One region of the Cryobacterium sp. TMT2-42-4 genome, then DNA from elsewhere that is predicted to be linked to it. Evidence: predicted binding sites of a transcription regulator. Region 1 holds the regulator's gene; the other holds the start of a gene.
What was found. The regulator LexA, encoded in region 1, represses DNA repair genes until DNA is damaged. The targets are predictions, from matches to a motif close to TCGAACANNTGTTCGA.
Positions count from the first base shown of each region.

Region 2: E3O18_RS12295 (DUF222 domain-containing protein) is a predicted target of LexA. The motif match lies at 3,282-3,297, and genes of this name have one in related genera.

Region 1 covers NZ_SOFT01000048.1:27,946-35,642, reverse strand. Annotated here, with positions in the region: gene metE (5-methyltetrahydropteroyltriglutamate--homocysteine S-methyltransferase) at 1-1,692, shown strand, start outside; gene lexA (transcriptional repressor LexA) at 1,900-2,604, opposite strand; gene E3O18_RS15315 (LysM peptidoglycan-binding domain-containing protein) at 2,888-3,244, shown strand; gene E3O18_RS15310 (histidinol-phosphate transaminase) at 3,285-4,373, shown strand; gene hisB (imidazoleglycerol-phosphate dehydratase HisB) at 4,400-5,023, shown strand; gene hisH (imidazole glycerol phosphate synthase subunit HisH) at 5,020-5,652, shown strand; gene priA (bifunctional 1-(5-phosphoribosyl)-5-((5-phosphoribosylamino)methylideneamino)imidazole-4-carboxamide isomerase/phosphoribosylanthranilate isomerase PriA) at 5,710-6,456, shown strand; gene E3O18_RS15290 (SseB family protein) at 6,440-7,240, shown strand; gene E3O18_RS15285 (ATP-dependent helicase) at 7,432-7,697, shown strand, end outside.
Region 2 covers NZ_SOFT01000035.1:126,202-133,898, reverse strand. Annotated here, with positions in the region: gene E3O18_RS12310 (flagellar biosynthesis protein FlhA) at 1-603, shown strand, start outside; gene E3O18_RS12305 (hypothetical protein) at 578-1,600, shown strand; gene csrA (carbon storage regulator CsrA) at 1,610-1,870, shown strand; gene E3O18_RS12295 (DUF222 domain-containing protein) at 2,126-3,262, opposite strand; gene E3O18_RS12290 (glycosidase) at 3,541-4,629, opposite strand; gene E3O18_RS12285 (carbohydrate ABC transporter permease) at 4,632-5,465, opposite strand; gene E3O18_RS12280 (sugar ABC transporter permease) at 5,462-6,331, opposite strand; gene E3O18_RS12275 (extracellular solute-binding protein) at 6,422-7,697, opposite strand, start outside.

The DNA of each region.
Region 1 (7,697 bases):
TGGGTGCAGCTCGACGAGCCTGCCCTGGTCAGTGAGAGCATCGACACCCCGAGAACGGATGCCCTCGCCGGCCTCCGCTTCGCCTACAACACCCTCGGCGCCCTCGCCGAGCGCCCCGCATTGTTCGTCGCCGCGCCGTACGGCAGCCTCGACGACGCCCTACCCGTTCTTGCCATCACCCCGGTGGAAGCCATCGGGCTCGACCTCGTGCGGGGAAGCGTGCCGGCGGAGACCCCCGGACTGGACACGACCACTCTCGTAGCCGGCATCATTGACGGCCACAATATCTGGCGCGGCGACCTGGCCGCCGCCTTCGACACGGCGGCCGGCCTGGTCCGCCTCTCGCCGCGGATCTCGGTTTCCACCTCAACCTCGCTGCTGCACGTTCCCCACGACATCGACGACGAATCGGCGCTGGACGACGACCTGAAGAGTTGGCTCGCCTTTGCGGACCAGAAGGTCGCGCAGGTTGCCACACTCGCCCGCGGCCTCAGTCTGGGTCGCCGTGCCATCGAGACCGACCTCTCTGCGGCGTCCGCGGCCCTCGACGCGCGGAGGGTGGCTCCCGGAGTCCGCGATGGCGCCGTTCGGGTTCGCGCCGACGCGCTCACTTCGGGCGACTTCACCCGGGACGCCTACGCAGCCCGAGTGGCAGCCCAGGAGATTGCCCTCGGGCTGCCGTTCCTGCCGACAACCACGATCGGATCCTTCCCGCAGACCGGGGACATCCGTCGGGCCAGGGCGCAGCTGGTACGGGGGGTGCTGAGCACCGCGGACTACCGGGACCTGATGCGCGCCGAAATCCGTCGCGTCGTCGCGCTGCAGGAGGACATCGGCCTCGACGTGATCGTGCACGGGGAGCCGGAACGCAACGACATGGTGCAGTACTTCGCCGAGAACCTTGACGGATTCGCGGTCACCGAGAACGGTTGGGTGCAGTCCTACGGCAGCCGGTGCGTGCGCCCGTCGATCCTCTGGGGTGACGTGTCCCGACCGCGGCCCATCACGGTCGAGTGGTCAGCGTTCACGCAGGGTCTGACGCCCAAGCCCGTCAAGGGGATGCTCACCGGTCCGGTCACGATCCTCGCGTGGTCGTTCGTGCGCGACGACCAGCCGCTCGGCGAGACGGCCAGGCAGGTGGCCCTGGCCCTGCGGGACGAGATCGCCGACCTGGAGACGGCCGGCATTCAGATCGTCCAGGTCGACGAGCCCGCGCTGCGGGAGCTGCTGCCGCTGAAGCAGAAGGACCAGGCGGAATACCTCGACTGGTCGGTGGGGTCCTTCCGCCTGGCGACGGCCGGTGCGGCCGCGGCCACCCAGATCCACACCCACCTCTGCTACTCGGAGTTCGGGGTGGTCATCGACGCGATCCGCAACCTGGACGCGGATGTGACCAGCATCGAGGCGGCACGCTCCCGCATGGAGGTGGTGGGCGATATCCGGTCCCAGGGCTTCGATCACGGTATCGGCCCGGGAGTGTGGGACATCCACTCGCCGCGTGTGCCGAGCGTGGCCGAACTCACCGACCTGCTCGAGCGCGCCGCGGCGGCCATCCCGGCCATCCGGCTCTGGGTGAACCCCGACTGCGGCCTCAAAACCCGCGGCTACGCCGAAACCGTCCAGTCCCTGCACAACATGCTCGCTGCGACCCGCATCCTCCGCGCCCGCCTGACCTCCTCCGTTTCCGCCTGACCCTGCCTCCACCCACACAAAAGCCGGGCACGACACCAAAACCAGTGTTCGTGCCCGGCCCACAAGACCCGGCCCACAAGACCCGGCCCATAAGGCCCGACCGAAACAACCATGGCGACTCAACACACGCGCGTCACCACGACGTTGGTCGAAACCGTCGAGACCAAGAGTCGGCCTGAAGTGCTAATGAACTTCAGTGCTGTTGCCCTAAACCGACCGCAGCACGGCCACAACCTTCCCCAGAATCTCGGCGTGATCGCCGACGATGGGTTCGAAGTTGGTGTTGCGGGGCAGTAGCCAGGTGTGCCCGTCGCGCTGGCGGAAGACCTTGACGGTTGCCTCGTTGTCGAGCATGGCAGCAACGATTTCACCGTTTTCGGCGGTCTTCTGCTGCCGCACGACGACCCAGTCGCCGTCCATGATGGCGGCGTCGATCATCGATTCGCCCGACACCTTGAGCATGAACAGGTCGCCCTTCCCCACCAGCTGGCGGGGCAGCGGGAAAATCTCGTCGATCTGCTGTTCGGCGGTGATCGGGATGCCGGCGGCGATGCGACCGACGAGCGGAACCATGGCGGCGTCGCCGACCTGCACTCCGGTGTGGAAACTTTCCGAGGCTCCGGCCGTCGTGTCTTCGGGCGACTGCGGAATCTCGATGAGCACCTCCAGCGCTCGGGGGCGGTTCGGGTCGCGGCGGAGGTAACCGCTCAGTTCCAACTGGTTGAGCTGGTGGGTGACGCTCGACAGTGACGACAGGCCGACGGCGTCGCCGATCTCCCGCATGCTCGGCGGATAGCCGCGTTGGCTGACCGAGCGTTGGATGACGTCAAGGATGGCGAGCTGCTTCTCGCTGAGGCTCTTGCGCCGTCTGGTGCCGCCCTTGTCGCGGGGACCGCTGGTGTTCTGTGCCACGTTCGTCGCTCCTCGTTGTGATTGATGCGCTGGCGGCACGCATCGAATGCCGCCGATTCACGCGAATGTCGGGGGTGCCTGATTGAGTGTCAATCAACAATCGAAACTGTATCCGCGTTGAGGCCATTAAACAAACATGTATTCGATTGGGTCGGGATGAATATTTCAGAAACTACCGAAAAAAGCTTGATTGTTCGAATAATCGAATATACATTCGGAACATAAGTTCGCATCCGGCTCTCCCGGCCGAGAGTCGGATGCGGCTTCTCACAGGAGGTATGACATGAGCACTGCACTTGAACGAGGCGTCCCCATCACGACCGGACGCACCCGGCTCCGACTCACCCGGCGCGGTCGCGTCGTTTTCACGTGCCTGGCTGCCTTTCCGCTCGTGGCCGTGGCTCTGGCCGTCGCCCTCAACGGAGGCATTGCCGCCGCCGAGAACTCGACCGTCGGTCGCGTGGCCACGGCCTTCGACTACGTCACCATCAAGTCGGGGCAGTCGCTCTGGCAACTTGCCGAGACAATTGCGCCCACGGCCGATCCGCGCGAGGTGATCGCCGAGATTGTGAGCCTCAACCAGCTGCCGTCCGACAGCGTGCAGCCCGGTCAGCGGCTGGCACTTCCGAACGACCTGTGAACTACCCGCAACGAGTCCCCGCCGGTCTCACCCCGGTAACATGGGGGGAGTGACCAGTCTCAACGATCTGCCCCTTCGCGATAATCTGCGCGGACTCACCCCCTACGGGGCGCCGCAGTTGCACGTGCCGGTGGCTCTCAACGTGAACGAGAACACCCACGGCATCCCGGCTGAGGTGGCGCAGGACATCGTGGCGGCATTGGCTGTGGCGGTCACGACCGTGAACCGATACCCCGATCGGGAGTTCACCGAGCTGCGGGATTCCCTCGCCCGATATCTCGGTCACGGCCTCACTCGAAAGAACATCTGGGCCGCCAACGGATCCAACGAGGTTCTTCAGCAAGTGCTGCAGGCCTTCGGCGGCCCGGGTCGGTCCGTTCTCGGCTTCGCACCGACCTACTCCATGTACCCTTTGCTCGCCTCCGGCACCGGTACCCGCTGGATCGCGGGCGGTCGTGACGCCGAGTTCGAACTCTCCCCGGCAACGGCGGTGGAGTGGGTCGACCGGGTTGCCCCTGACCTCGTCTTCCTCTGCTCGCCGAACAACCCCACCGGCACGCCCCTGTCCCTGGAAACGATCGCGGCCGTCTACGACGCGACCGACGGCATCGTCGTCGTCGACGAGGCATACGCCGAGTTCGGGACGGATGACGCGCCGACCGCCCTGAGCCTGCTGCCCGGCCGGGAGCGCCTGCTGGTGTCCCGCACCATGAGCAAGGCGTTCGCCTTCGCGGGTGTGCGCGTCGGCTATCTGGCCGCCGATCCCGCCGTGACGGATGCCCTCCGCCTGGTTCGTCTGCCCTACCACCTGTCCGCGCTCACCCAGGCTGCCGCGGTCGCCGCCCTCGTCCACACGCCCGCGATGCTCGCCATGGTCGACGACATCCGCGGGCAGCGGGACCGCATCGTGAGCGAACTGGCCCGGCTTGGCTACTCTCCGCTGCGCAGTGCGAGCAACTTCGTGTTGTTCGGCGGCGTCGAGGACCCTCGGGCCACCTTCGAGGCGCTGCTGGCGGAAGGCATCCTCGTGCGCGACGTCGGAATCCCGGGCCACCTGCGGGTCAGCGCCGGCACCGAGTCCGAGACGACGGCGTTCCTCGACGCTCTCGAGGCGCTTGGGCGGCCGTGAACGGCTCGGGCCAATAAACTAGCCGTATGAGCTTCTCTTTCGCGACCACCTCGCCCCGTTTTGCCCACCTGCAGCGCGAGACCAGCGAGTCGAGCATCGACCTGTCGCTCAATCTCGACGGCACCGGTGAGTCGGACATCCAGACGTCGGTCCCGTTCTTCGATCACCTGCTCACGGCCTTCGCGAAACACTCGTTGACCGACCTCACCGTGCGCGCCCGCGGTGATATCGAGATCGATGTGCACCACACGGTCGAGGACGTCGGTATCCTGCTCGGCCAGGCGATCAAGCAGGCTCTCGGGGACAAATCCGGCATCTCCCGCTACGGTGACGCCCTCGTGCCGCTCGACGAGGCCCTCGTGCAGGCCGTCGTCGACATTTCCGGGCGCCCCTACCTCGTGCACCAGGGCGAGCCGGCCGGTTTCGAGTTCCACCTGATCGGCGGCCACTTCACCGGCTCCATGGTGCGCCACGTATTTGAGGCTATCGCCCTCAACGGTGGCCTCACGGTGCACGTCACCGTGCAGGGCGGCCGCGACCCCCACCACATCGCCGAAGCCGAATTCAAGGCCTTTGCCCGAGCGTTCCGCCAGGCGAAGGCGCTCGACCCCCTGGTGTCCGGCGTGCCCTCGACCAAGGGTGCGCTGTGACCAGCGTCGTTGTCTTCGACTACGGCACCGGAAATGTGCACTCCGCCGTCAAGGCACTCGAACTTGCCGGGGCCGAGGTGACGCTGACCAGCGACCGCCGTCAGGCGCTTGAGGCCGACGGGCTCGTCGTGCCCGGCGTGGGCGCGTTCAGCGCCGTCATGCAGGCCCTGAAGGCGGTGCACGGCGACGAGATCATCGACCGCCGGATCGCGGGCGGACGCCCGGTGCTGGGCATCTGCGTGGGTATGCAGATCATGTTCGAGCACGGCGTCGAACGCGGCGTGGACACGGAGGGGCTGGGCGAGTGGCCCGGCACCGTGACGCAGCTGACGGCGCCGGTGCTGCCACACATGGGCTGGGACACGGTCACGCCGGGGGAGGGCTCGATGCTGTTCCATGGCCTTGAGCAGGAGCGCTTCTACTTCGTGCACTCCTACGCCGCCCAGGAATGGTCCCTCGACGTCATGCCGCCGTTCCCGAAGCCGATTCTCACCTGGTCCGAGCACGGACAACCTTTCCTGGCCGCCATCGAGAACGGACCGCTTACCGCCACCCAGTTCCACCCGGAGAAATCCGGTGAGGCAGGCATCCGTCTGCTCCATAACTGGCTCGGCACCGTCAAGAACTGACCGTGACTTTTCCCTGACTGACCTGGTCGCCGCGACCACTCCCAACCGAGGACACCCATGACTGTGAATACCCCTTCCCTCCGTCTCGTTCTGCTGCCCGCCGTGGATGTGGCCGACGGCAAGGCCGTTCGCTTGACCCAGGGCGAAGCCGGCACCGAGACCAACTACGGCGACCCCGTCGACGCGGCACTTGACTGGGCCCGCCAGGGCGCCGAGTGGATCCACCTCGTCGACCTCGACGCGGCCTTCGGTCGCGGCAACAACACGGATGTCATCCGCACCGTGATCCGCGAGGTCACGGGCGTGAAGATCGAGCTCTCCGGCGGGATCCGCGACGACGCGTCGCTGGACGCGGCCCTGAACGCGGGCGTCAGCCGGATCAACCTGGGCACCGCGGCACTGGAGAACCCGGAGTGGGCGGCGCAGGTCATCGCCCGGCACGGGGACGCCGTCGCCGTCGGGCTCGACGTGCGCGGAACCACCCTCGCCGCCCGCGGCTGGACCAGGGAGGGAGGGGACCTCTGGGAGGTGCTCGCCCGTCTCGAGGAGGCTGGCTGCTCGCGCTACGTCGTCACCGATGTGACCAAGGACGGCACACTGCAAGGCCCCAACATCGACCTGCTCCGCCAGATGATGGAGCGCACCGATCGACCGGTCGTCGCCTCCGGCGGCATCTCCAGCCTCGACGACCTCCGCGCATTGCGCGAACTCGTGCCGCTCGGACTCGAGGGCGCGATCGTCGGAAAAGCCCTCTACGCGGGGGCGTTCACCCTGGGCGAGGCGCTGGATGTCGCGGGCGCGTAACCTCGGCTCCACCGGCCTTCCCGGCGGACCCGGAGGGGGAGACTCCGCCGGGCAGCCGTGGGAGGGACGACAGTTTGAGCCCAACATGCACAGCGACGACGACGGGCTCGCGCCCGAGCCGCTCCTGGCGGCCGTGCGCCGCTTCCAGGCTCGGGAGGCCGGCGAAGAGACGGTGGTCGACGCCATCCGTGGCTCGCGGCTGCTCGTTCCCCTGGTGACCGAACTCGGCCAATCGGGCACCACCGAGGCCGGCCTCCGCGTCGACAAGACCCAGGAACTGTCGATCATCACCGTGGCCGGGCCCGACGGACGCACGGTGCTTCCCGTGTTCACCTCGGTCGCTGCGATGACGGCGTGGAACACGCAGGCCCGGCCGGTCCCGGCCGACGGCGTGCGCGTCGCGCTGGCCGCGGCTCAGGAGAACACCGATCTGGTCGTGCTCGATCCGACCGCGCCCACCGAGTTCGTGGTGCGGCGCCCGGCCCTGTGGGCCATCGCCCAGTCCCTGCCCTGGACCCCCAGCTATGCCAGTCGCGACGTCGCGGATGCCTTCGCCGACTCCGTGGCCACCGAACTGAGTGTGCTCGGGGTTGAACTGGCCCCCGGCGACCCGGCCGCCCGCCTCGCCGGACCGGAACTGATTGTACGTCTCGAGCTCATGGATGGCCTGACCCGCACCGAGCTCGACGCGACCCTCGCCCGGCTCGCGGCCCGCTGGTCATCGAGCGACGTCATCGCCACCCAGGTGGACTCTCTCACCGTGCAGCTGCTGCCCTCCGCCTAGGCGGTCTCTTCCATCGTCGGCGGTTCCGGGCCCCGCGTTCCGCGCTCCGCCCCCGCGTCCGCCACGAACGAATACGACGGAGATTGTGGCCAAATCGGTTCTGGATGTCCGGGAAACCCCGGTTTAGATTCATAATCTCCGTCGAATTGGTTCGAGTGGCCCGGCTCAGGCGGATCGACGAGGATAGTCGTATGAACGAGGTTCTGCACCGATTCACCCCGGCCACCCGCGCCTGGTTCGCGCAGGCCTTCGCCGCACCCACCGAGGCCCAGCTCGGGGCGTGGGACGCCATCTCTCGGGGCTCACACGCGCTGGTGGTGGCCCCCACCGGATCAGGTAAGACCCTCGCCGCGTTCCTCTGGGCCATCGACCGCCTGGCCGCGGATACTGTAGAGGCCGCAGATGTCTCGGAAGCCTCGGCGCGTCCTGACCGGTTCACCGCGCCGGGAACCCGCGT
Region 2 (7,697 bases), on a different contig from region 1:
CTCCTCACCCGCGAGGACGTGCGGGTGCTCACCGAGGGGGTGCGGCTGGTCAATCCGTCCGCCGTGGAGGATCTGATCCCCGGGCTGCTCTCCCTCGCCGAGGTGCAGCGTGTGCTGCAGGGTCTGCTCGCGGAGCAGATCCCGATCAACGACCTGCCCCGCATCTATGAGTCCCTCTCCCTGCGCGCCAAGGTGTCGAATGACCCGGAGGGCCTGATCGAGACGGCCCGTCAGGCGCTGGGCCCGGCTCTCACAGCGCAGTATCTCGACGACGGGCTGCTCCGGGTGATCATGATCGAACCCGCCCTGGAGCAGTCCATGCTGGAGGGGATGCGTCCCTCCGACCAGGGCACCCAGATCCTGTTGGAGCCAAACCGGGTCGACGCCATTCTCGGCTCGCTGAAGGAGGCGCTGGGCAACGTCGAAGCGGCCGGACTCTCCGCGGTGCTGGTCTGCGCGCCGGCGCTGCGCCCGGCCATCCGTCGACTGGTGTCGGCGCAGTCCGGCGGCATCTCCGTGTTGTCCTATCAGGAGGTCACCTCGGCGAACGTGGCCATCGAAACGGTGGGAGTGGTACGTGGAACCGAGTCGATTTCTGCTTGAGGGTTCATCCCTCCAGCAGCTGAAGGCACGCATCCTTGCCGAGCACGGGGCGGATGCGCGCATCGTGGCCGCCGAACGGGTCACCGTCGGCGGCATCAAGGGCTTCTTCGCCCGCCGGCACATCGAGGTCACGGTCGAGGTGCCGCAGCGGCGGCGGCGCGCGGCCCACTCCCGGCTCGACGTGCAGGCCCGGCTCGGCATCGCCGCGCTTCTTGACGATGCCGACGCGGTGGAAGCGGGCCTGCACCGCGCCGCGGCACCCGTCTCCTCCCCGCCCCTGTCGACCGCGACGGACGGCTTCGCCCGCCTGATGGACGAACTCACTTTCGCCACCCAGGAACCCCACCCGCCGGTGCCGCCCATTCCCGCGCCGGCGGCCGCCCAGGAGGGCGGCAGGCGCAGGGACGCCCGGCTGAGAGAGAGCGAGCAGGCGTCCGCCGAAGCGGCGGTGCCGCGGCCGCTGCCGGGTGTCGGAAACCTCGTTCTCGTCGTCGGGTGGCGGGATGCCGCGTTGCGGATTGCGCGGGAGCTGGCCGTCGCGCACGGTTCGGCTGAGGTCCTCGTGGCCGGCACGATCGACGTCGGAGCGCCTGCCGCGGCCGGGCTCGCGCGGATCCTCGACCGGCGCACGGCGCTGGAGGCACGGGCCAGGGGAGTCAAGCTCGGACAGACCGGAATTCTGGCCTTCGGTCTCGGTGCCGACCCGGCCACGGCGGACAACTACGCCGCATTGGTGGCCGCGCTCGGTGCCGAGCAGGTCTGGCTGGTCGTCGATGCCGGCCGCAAGCCCGCAGACACCGCCCGGTGGGCGGCCGAGGTTGCCCAGAGCGTCCACGTCGACGCGATCGCGGTGACGGGCTATGACGACACCGTCTCGCCTGAGACCGTCGATGAGCTTCACATCCCCATCGGCTGGGTCGACGGCACTCCGGCCGCGGCCAGCACCGTGGCCGGAATGCGGCGACGACTCGCGGGCCGGCCCGACCGGTCAAGCTAGGCTGGTCGGGTGCTGGTTCTAACACGCAAACAGGGGGAGAAGATCCTCATTGGTGACGACATCGTCATCACCGTTCTCGACGTGCGCGGTGACAGCATCCGGATCGGCGTTGACGCTCCCCGGGGCGTGCGCATCCAGCGGGACGAGGTGCTTCGCGCCGTGACCGAGGCGAACATCGCGGCGAGTCTCGCGAGTCAGGGCGACGCCGACGGCGAGGCTCGCCTCAAGGCCACGCTCGCCCTCCTCCCCACCGCGCCGCCCGCCGAGTAGCGCGCCGCACCCAGCCGCACCCGCCCCCGTCGCGGTGGTCCAGCCTGTCAAGAGCCGGGACCAGAGCCACGCCCTGCAGCCCCACTCGCTTGCTCGGCAGTGCGATCAGTGTCTGCTTCGGGTCGTTCTCGACCGGTGGTCGGAGCCAGTACTGGTTTCCGGTGCGGGTGATCTTCCAGTGCTGGTTGTGTAGCAGCAGGTGGTGCGGGTGGCAGAGCAGTGCTCCGTTGGCGAGGTTGGTGTTCCCGGTGTCCTTCAGCCACTCGTTGATGTGGTGGGCCTCGGACCAGGCCGGTGACCGGTCGCAGCCGCCCCAGAGGCATCCGCCGTCACGTACCCCATTGCGGTCCGCTGTGCCTCGGTGAAGAGTCGTTCGTCGCGGCCGACGTCGATGATCTGGGCTTCCGCGTCGAACTTGATGCCGCGGGTGCCGGTGTCGCAGAGCAGTCGGTCGATGGTTTCCTGCGAGATCGGCACCGGGTTGCCCTCGATCTGCCCGTGAGCGGCGGGTTCGGTCGTTCCCGTCTCTTCGCCCGGGACCGCCGTGAGCGCCTTTTCGGTCACGATGACCCGCACCGAGGGTCGCGACCACCGCAGACCCGGCCGGGGCCGGCCTCGCCGGCGATCTTCAGCAGCTGCAGCAGAGAGTCCGCGGCGATCTGGTCGGTGCTGCGGGGGTCGTCCTGCATCTTCTTCGCCCAGGCGGTAGATCTTCAGGTAGCGGTCGTCGTGGGTTTGCTTCTCGCGGGCGGCGATGCCGGCCTCGTCGAGCCGGTCGCGCATCCGGCGGGCCCGTTTGAAGACCTCGTCGGCATTCACCGTTGACGCCTCGGTGAGGAGCGCCGCGAGGGCCGCCGCGAGCTTCTCCGCGGTGACCGGGGCGTCGATCTGGCCGAGTCCGGCCCGGATCGACTCGGCCGCGTCGACGGAGAGGGTGCCGGCGGTCACGGCCCGGGCGATCGGCGCCTGCCACGGCACCCTCGCGACGAACTCAGCGACCTCGACAGCATCCGCGTCGGGCGTCGAGAGCGTCGAGAGCGTCGCGTCGACCAGCTTGTCGGCCGCCTCGGTGTCGGCCATCATCGTGCCGACCGCGACGAGCTTGTACGCATCGCCCTTCGAGGAGCCGGTCCAGTTCTGGATGAGGGCCTCCGGCGAGAGGAACCCCTGCTGCGCGGCCAGCCCCGAGTGGCCGAGCTCCGGGCGGGACCGGCGGGCGATGGTTGCGGCCATCAACGCGGCGCGGGTGTCAAGCAGCCTGCGGGCCGCTGCGATCTTCTTCTGACCGGCCAGCACGGCGGCGTCGGGCAGGGCCTCATAGTCGGCGCTCGAGGAGCCCAGCAGGGCCACGGCATCGGCCGCCTGCCAGAGGTCTTCCGCGAGGTTCCTCATGGTACGAGGATACCTCAATTAGCACACGTAGTCGAGAGTCCGTCACTTATTTTGGTCTATATTGGGTACGAACTTCGAAGACGTGTCCAGTCCGTTTCCGGGGGGTCAGCCCTGGTCTCGGCCACCGGCGCGAGTTCGCCTCGGAGGCCGGACGCGCGCGGGTGCCGGTTCTCGGCGCATGTCCTACCGTGCGCCTGCTGCCACACCCTGCGCCAGGAAAACCGAAGGCGGCCTCCCGGGGCTGAGCCCCGGCGAGAACGCCACCAACGGACAAGCGCTCAAGCGCTCGAGCGCGCCGACGAGCCCAGGCGATCCAGGCGCGCCACGCCGATCTTCGAGTCGGCCATGCCGTAGAACACGAACAGCTGCCCCTCGATCTCCTCGATCGCGGTCGGGAACACCACGTTCGGCACGATGCCGCTGATCTCGTCGGGCGTCTCCGCCTTGAGCAGCGGCTCCGAGGTGCGCATCAGCACGATGGTCGGGTCATCCGCGTCGAGAATCATTGCTCCGGCCGAGTAGTTCACCTTCTGCTGCTGCGAGAACGCGCCGTTGATGGTTCCGGTGACCCCGTGGTGCATCAGCAGCCAACCCTCCGGCACCCGCAACGGGGCGGGGCCGCCGCCGATCTTCAGCTCTTCGAACGCGAATTCCGGCCCGGCCAGGAAACGGTGGCCGCTCCAGAAGGTGAGCTTCGTGATGTCGGCGAGCACATCCGCGACCGGCAGATAGCTGATCCAGATACTCTGCCGGGTGTCGGTGACGCCGGCGGGAACACGGATGCCCTCACCCGGCTTGACCTCGCCCAGGTCCCACATCGGACGGTGGAGCACGGCGAAGCACTCGACTCCATGCGGGCCGGCGACCGGCTCCGGGAAGAACACGGTGTCCTTGTTGTGGAACAGGTTCAGGTCCATGTCCAGCGTGTCGTCGAAGGCGAACAGCGCCGGACCGAGCCGGCGCCACTCGCGCAGGTCCGAGGACACGGCAACGGCCGTGCGCGGGCCGAGCGGGCCGTAGGCGACGTAGGTCATCACGTGTAGTCCGAGCCGGGGGACGAAGGTGATCCTGGGATCTTCCACGCCGGCGTTGTTCGCGCCGCGCTCCCAGCCGCGGTCCGGCGCAAGAACGACACCCTCGCGTTCGACGCCCGTGGGAATGCCGTCGGTGATGATGACCTTTGCGAGTCCGACACGGGAGACGTTTCCGGTGGCGACCAGTCGGGGGAGCAGGTACAGAGTTCCGTCGGCAGAGTGCCCGGTGCCGGGGTTCAGCACCCCCTCGGCCTCGAGGTCGTTGCCCGCTTCAGGCGTCATGATGACGCCCATTCGGGTTAGGGTGTAGGGGAATTCGGTGGGGTTGGGCATTTCTAACCTTTCACGCCGGAGCCGATATTGTTCGACACGAAGTGCCGTTGGAAGAGGATGAACAGGATCACAGCAGGGGCGGCCAGGACGCAGGCCCCGGCGAGAACCGCCCCGAACGGGTTCGCCGCTGTGGCGGCGATATTGCTGAGGTAGTTGGCGAGTGACACGGCGAGAGGCTGGAGGGATGCCTCCTTAGTGATCAGGAACGGCCAGAGGAATTCGTTCCACGGTCCGATGAAGGTCAGCAGCACGACGGTCAGCAGGGCCGGCCGCACCAGTGGCAGGGCGATCCGCCGCAGGATTCGCAGTTCGCCGGCGCCGTCGATGCGGGCGGCATCGAACAGATCCTTCGGAATCTGCAGGAAGTACTGCCGGAAGATGATCACGGCCGTCGAGTTGATGGCGAACGGCAGGATCATGCCCAGATAGTTGTCGGCCAGTCCGTAGTCCCGGGCGATCATCACGTAGAGCGGGATCATCAACAGTTGGAACGGCACGACCTGCACGAGCAGTGCGAGAGCGAAGGTGACTCCGCGTCCGCGCCACTGCAGCTGGGCGAGGGCGTAGCCCACCAGAACACCGAAAACAACGGTGCAGAGAATGACGCCACCCGTGAAGATCCCCGAGTTGAGCAGCCCCTGCAGCAGGTTGATCCGGCTGTTGATGTCACCGTAGTTGTCGAGCGTCAGGTTGGCGGGGTTCGGGAACGCGCCGGCGACAGTCGGGTCCGGTTTCTTCTGGAGCGAGCCGATGACCATGTAGTAGAAGGGGAACAGGAACACAAGCGCCCCGATCGTGAGCACCACACCCCGCAGGGTGTTCTGCCCGCGGCTCATGATTCGTCACCGCCTGCAAGCTTGCGCTGGATGAACGCGAGGACGAGAACTCCGATCACGAGGATGACGCCGATCGCTGCCGCCGTGTCGGGCGACCCCTGTTCGATCCCGCGCTGGTACATCATCAGCACGGGTGACGAGGATGCACCGTTCGGGCCGCCGCCGCCGGTGAGCAGGTACGGCTCGGTGAAGAGGTTGGCGCCGGTGACCGTCGAGAGCAGCAGCACGAGCACAGTCGCCGGGCGTACGCCCGGCACGGTGACCGAGAAGAAACTTCGGATCCTGCCCGCGCCATCCGTCGAAGCGGCCTCGTACAGTTCCTCCGACACGTTCTGCAGGGCGGCCAGGTAGAGCAGGATGAAGAATCCGAGGCCTTTCCAGGTCACGAAGATCGCGATGGTGGGCATGGCCCAGTCCTCGTTGATCAGCCACGCCGGATCGGGCGCGAGCGGCCCGAGAATCTGGTTCACGAGGCCGTTGCCGCTGAACAGGAAGATCCAGACGCCGACAACGGCGACGCTCGCGGTCACATAGGGCACGTAGTAGGCAACGCGCAGGAAGGTACGGAACCGCACCGCCTTGTTCAGGGCGGTGGCGAGCATGAGCGAGAGAATGACCGTCAACGGCACGTTGATCAGCAGGAAGACTCCCACGTTGCCGAAGGAACGGATGATGGCCGGGTCGGCCAGCACTTCCCGAAAATTGTCCAGGCCGACGAATGGCCGGTCCACAGTGGCGCCGGGTGCTGCGAAGAAGTAGTCGTGGAACGACATCCAGAAGGCGAAGACCAGCGGGTAGGCGAAGACGGCCAGAACGAAGATGAGGTAGGGGGCGCTGAGCAAAAGCCCGAATGGGTTCTTGCCCAGAAGGGGGTGTTTGCGCCGGCGGGGGCCCCCGCCGGGAGGAGTTGTGCTCCTCCCGGCGACGGTCCGACTCGCGGTTGACTGGGACATCCGTTACGGCTTGGAGATCAGGGTGTTGATCTTCTCGGCGGCGGAGTCGAGGGCCGCGGGGATCTCACCCTCGCCGGTGATAACCGACTTCGTGTACGCGTCACGGAAGGCCTGCCAGGCGGCGACCGAGCTGGAGACGTTGGGAACCTCGACCATGCGGGATGCCTGGTCGCCGAACTGCTCGTAGGCCGGGTTGGCCGCGAAGTACTCCGGGTACACCGTGGGGAGGTCCTCGCGGAGCGGCATCTGGCCGGTCAGCTCGAGAAGCTGTCCGTCCTGTTCCTCGCTGGTGGCGAATTTCAGCACATCCCAGGCGGTGGCCTGGTTCTCGCAGGCCGTGAACATTCCGACGTTCTTCGCGTCACTGAACGTGTAGGTTTCCTCGGCCGGAGTGCCCTCGCTGGTGGGAACGGGAACCGCACCCCAGTTCACGGCGTCCTTGTACACCGACACGGCCCACGGGCCGACGATGGACATCGCGGCCTGGCCATCGGCGAACGAGTCGCCCTGGTACTGCTCTTTGCCGGCGAGACCCTCGGCGTACAGGGTCTTCCAGAACTCCGCGACCTTCGCGCCGTCCTCGTCGTTGAAGGTGGCCTCACCGTCTTCGATCAGCTGCGTGCCACCGGTTTCGGCGGCGTAGAGCGGGTAGAAGTCGAACCAGCTCTGGAAGAACTGGCTGGTCGGGGCAGGGTAGATGGCGTTCGGCGCGGCGCCGCTCTCGACGAGGGTGCGCGAGGTCGCCAGGAATTCGTCGTAGGTGGCCAACTGGGGGTTCTCGGCGTCAAGTCCGGCGGCGGTGAACATGTCCTTGTTGTAGAAGATCATGACGGGGTTGGACTTCCACGGCATCTGGAAGTACTTCGCGTCGGCGCCCTGGTATTGCTCGGCCGTGTCGCCGCTGCGTGCCTCGATGTAGGCGGCGCCGTCCTCGAAGCTGGAGAGGTCGACGAGACCACCCTGCTTCTCGAACTGCGGCACGGCGACCGGGGCCGTGTTGAATACGAGGCAGGGGGCGTTGCCGGCCGTGATGGCGGCACCGATGACCTCCTCGCTGCTCTTACCGGCCGGGATTTCCTGCGCCTTCACCTTTTCATCCGGGTTCTCGGCGTTCCAGGCCTCCACCATCTGCTTGCCCCAGGCGATCTCGGTTTCGTTGTTCGAGTACCAGATCGTGATCGGCCCGCGGTTGGTCGCCGCGTCACCCGTCGTCCCCCCGGACGCGCAAGCGCTCAGTGCCAGGGCCACTGCGGCGGATGCCGCCGTGACGGTGAGAATC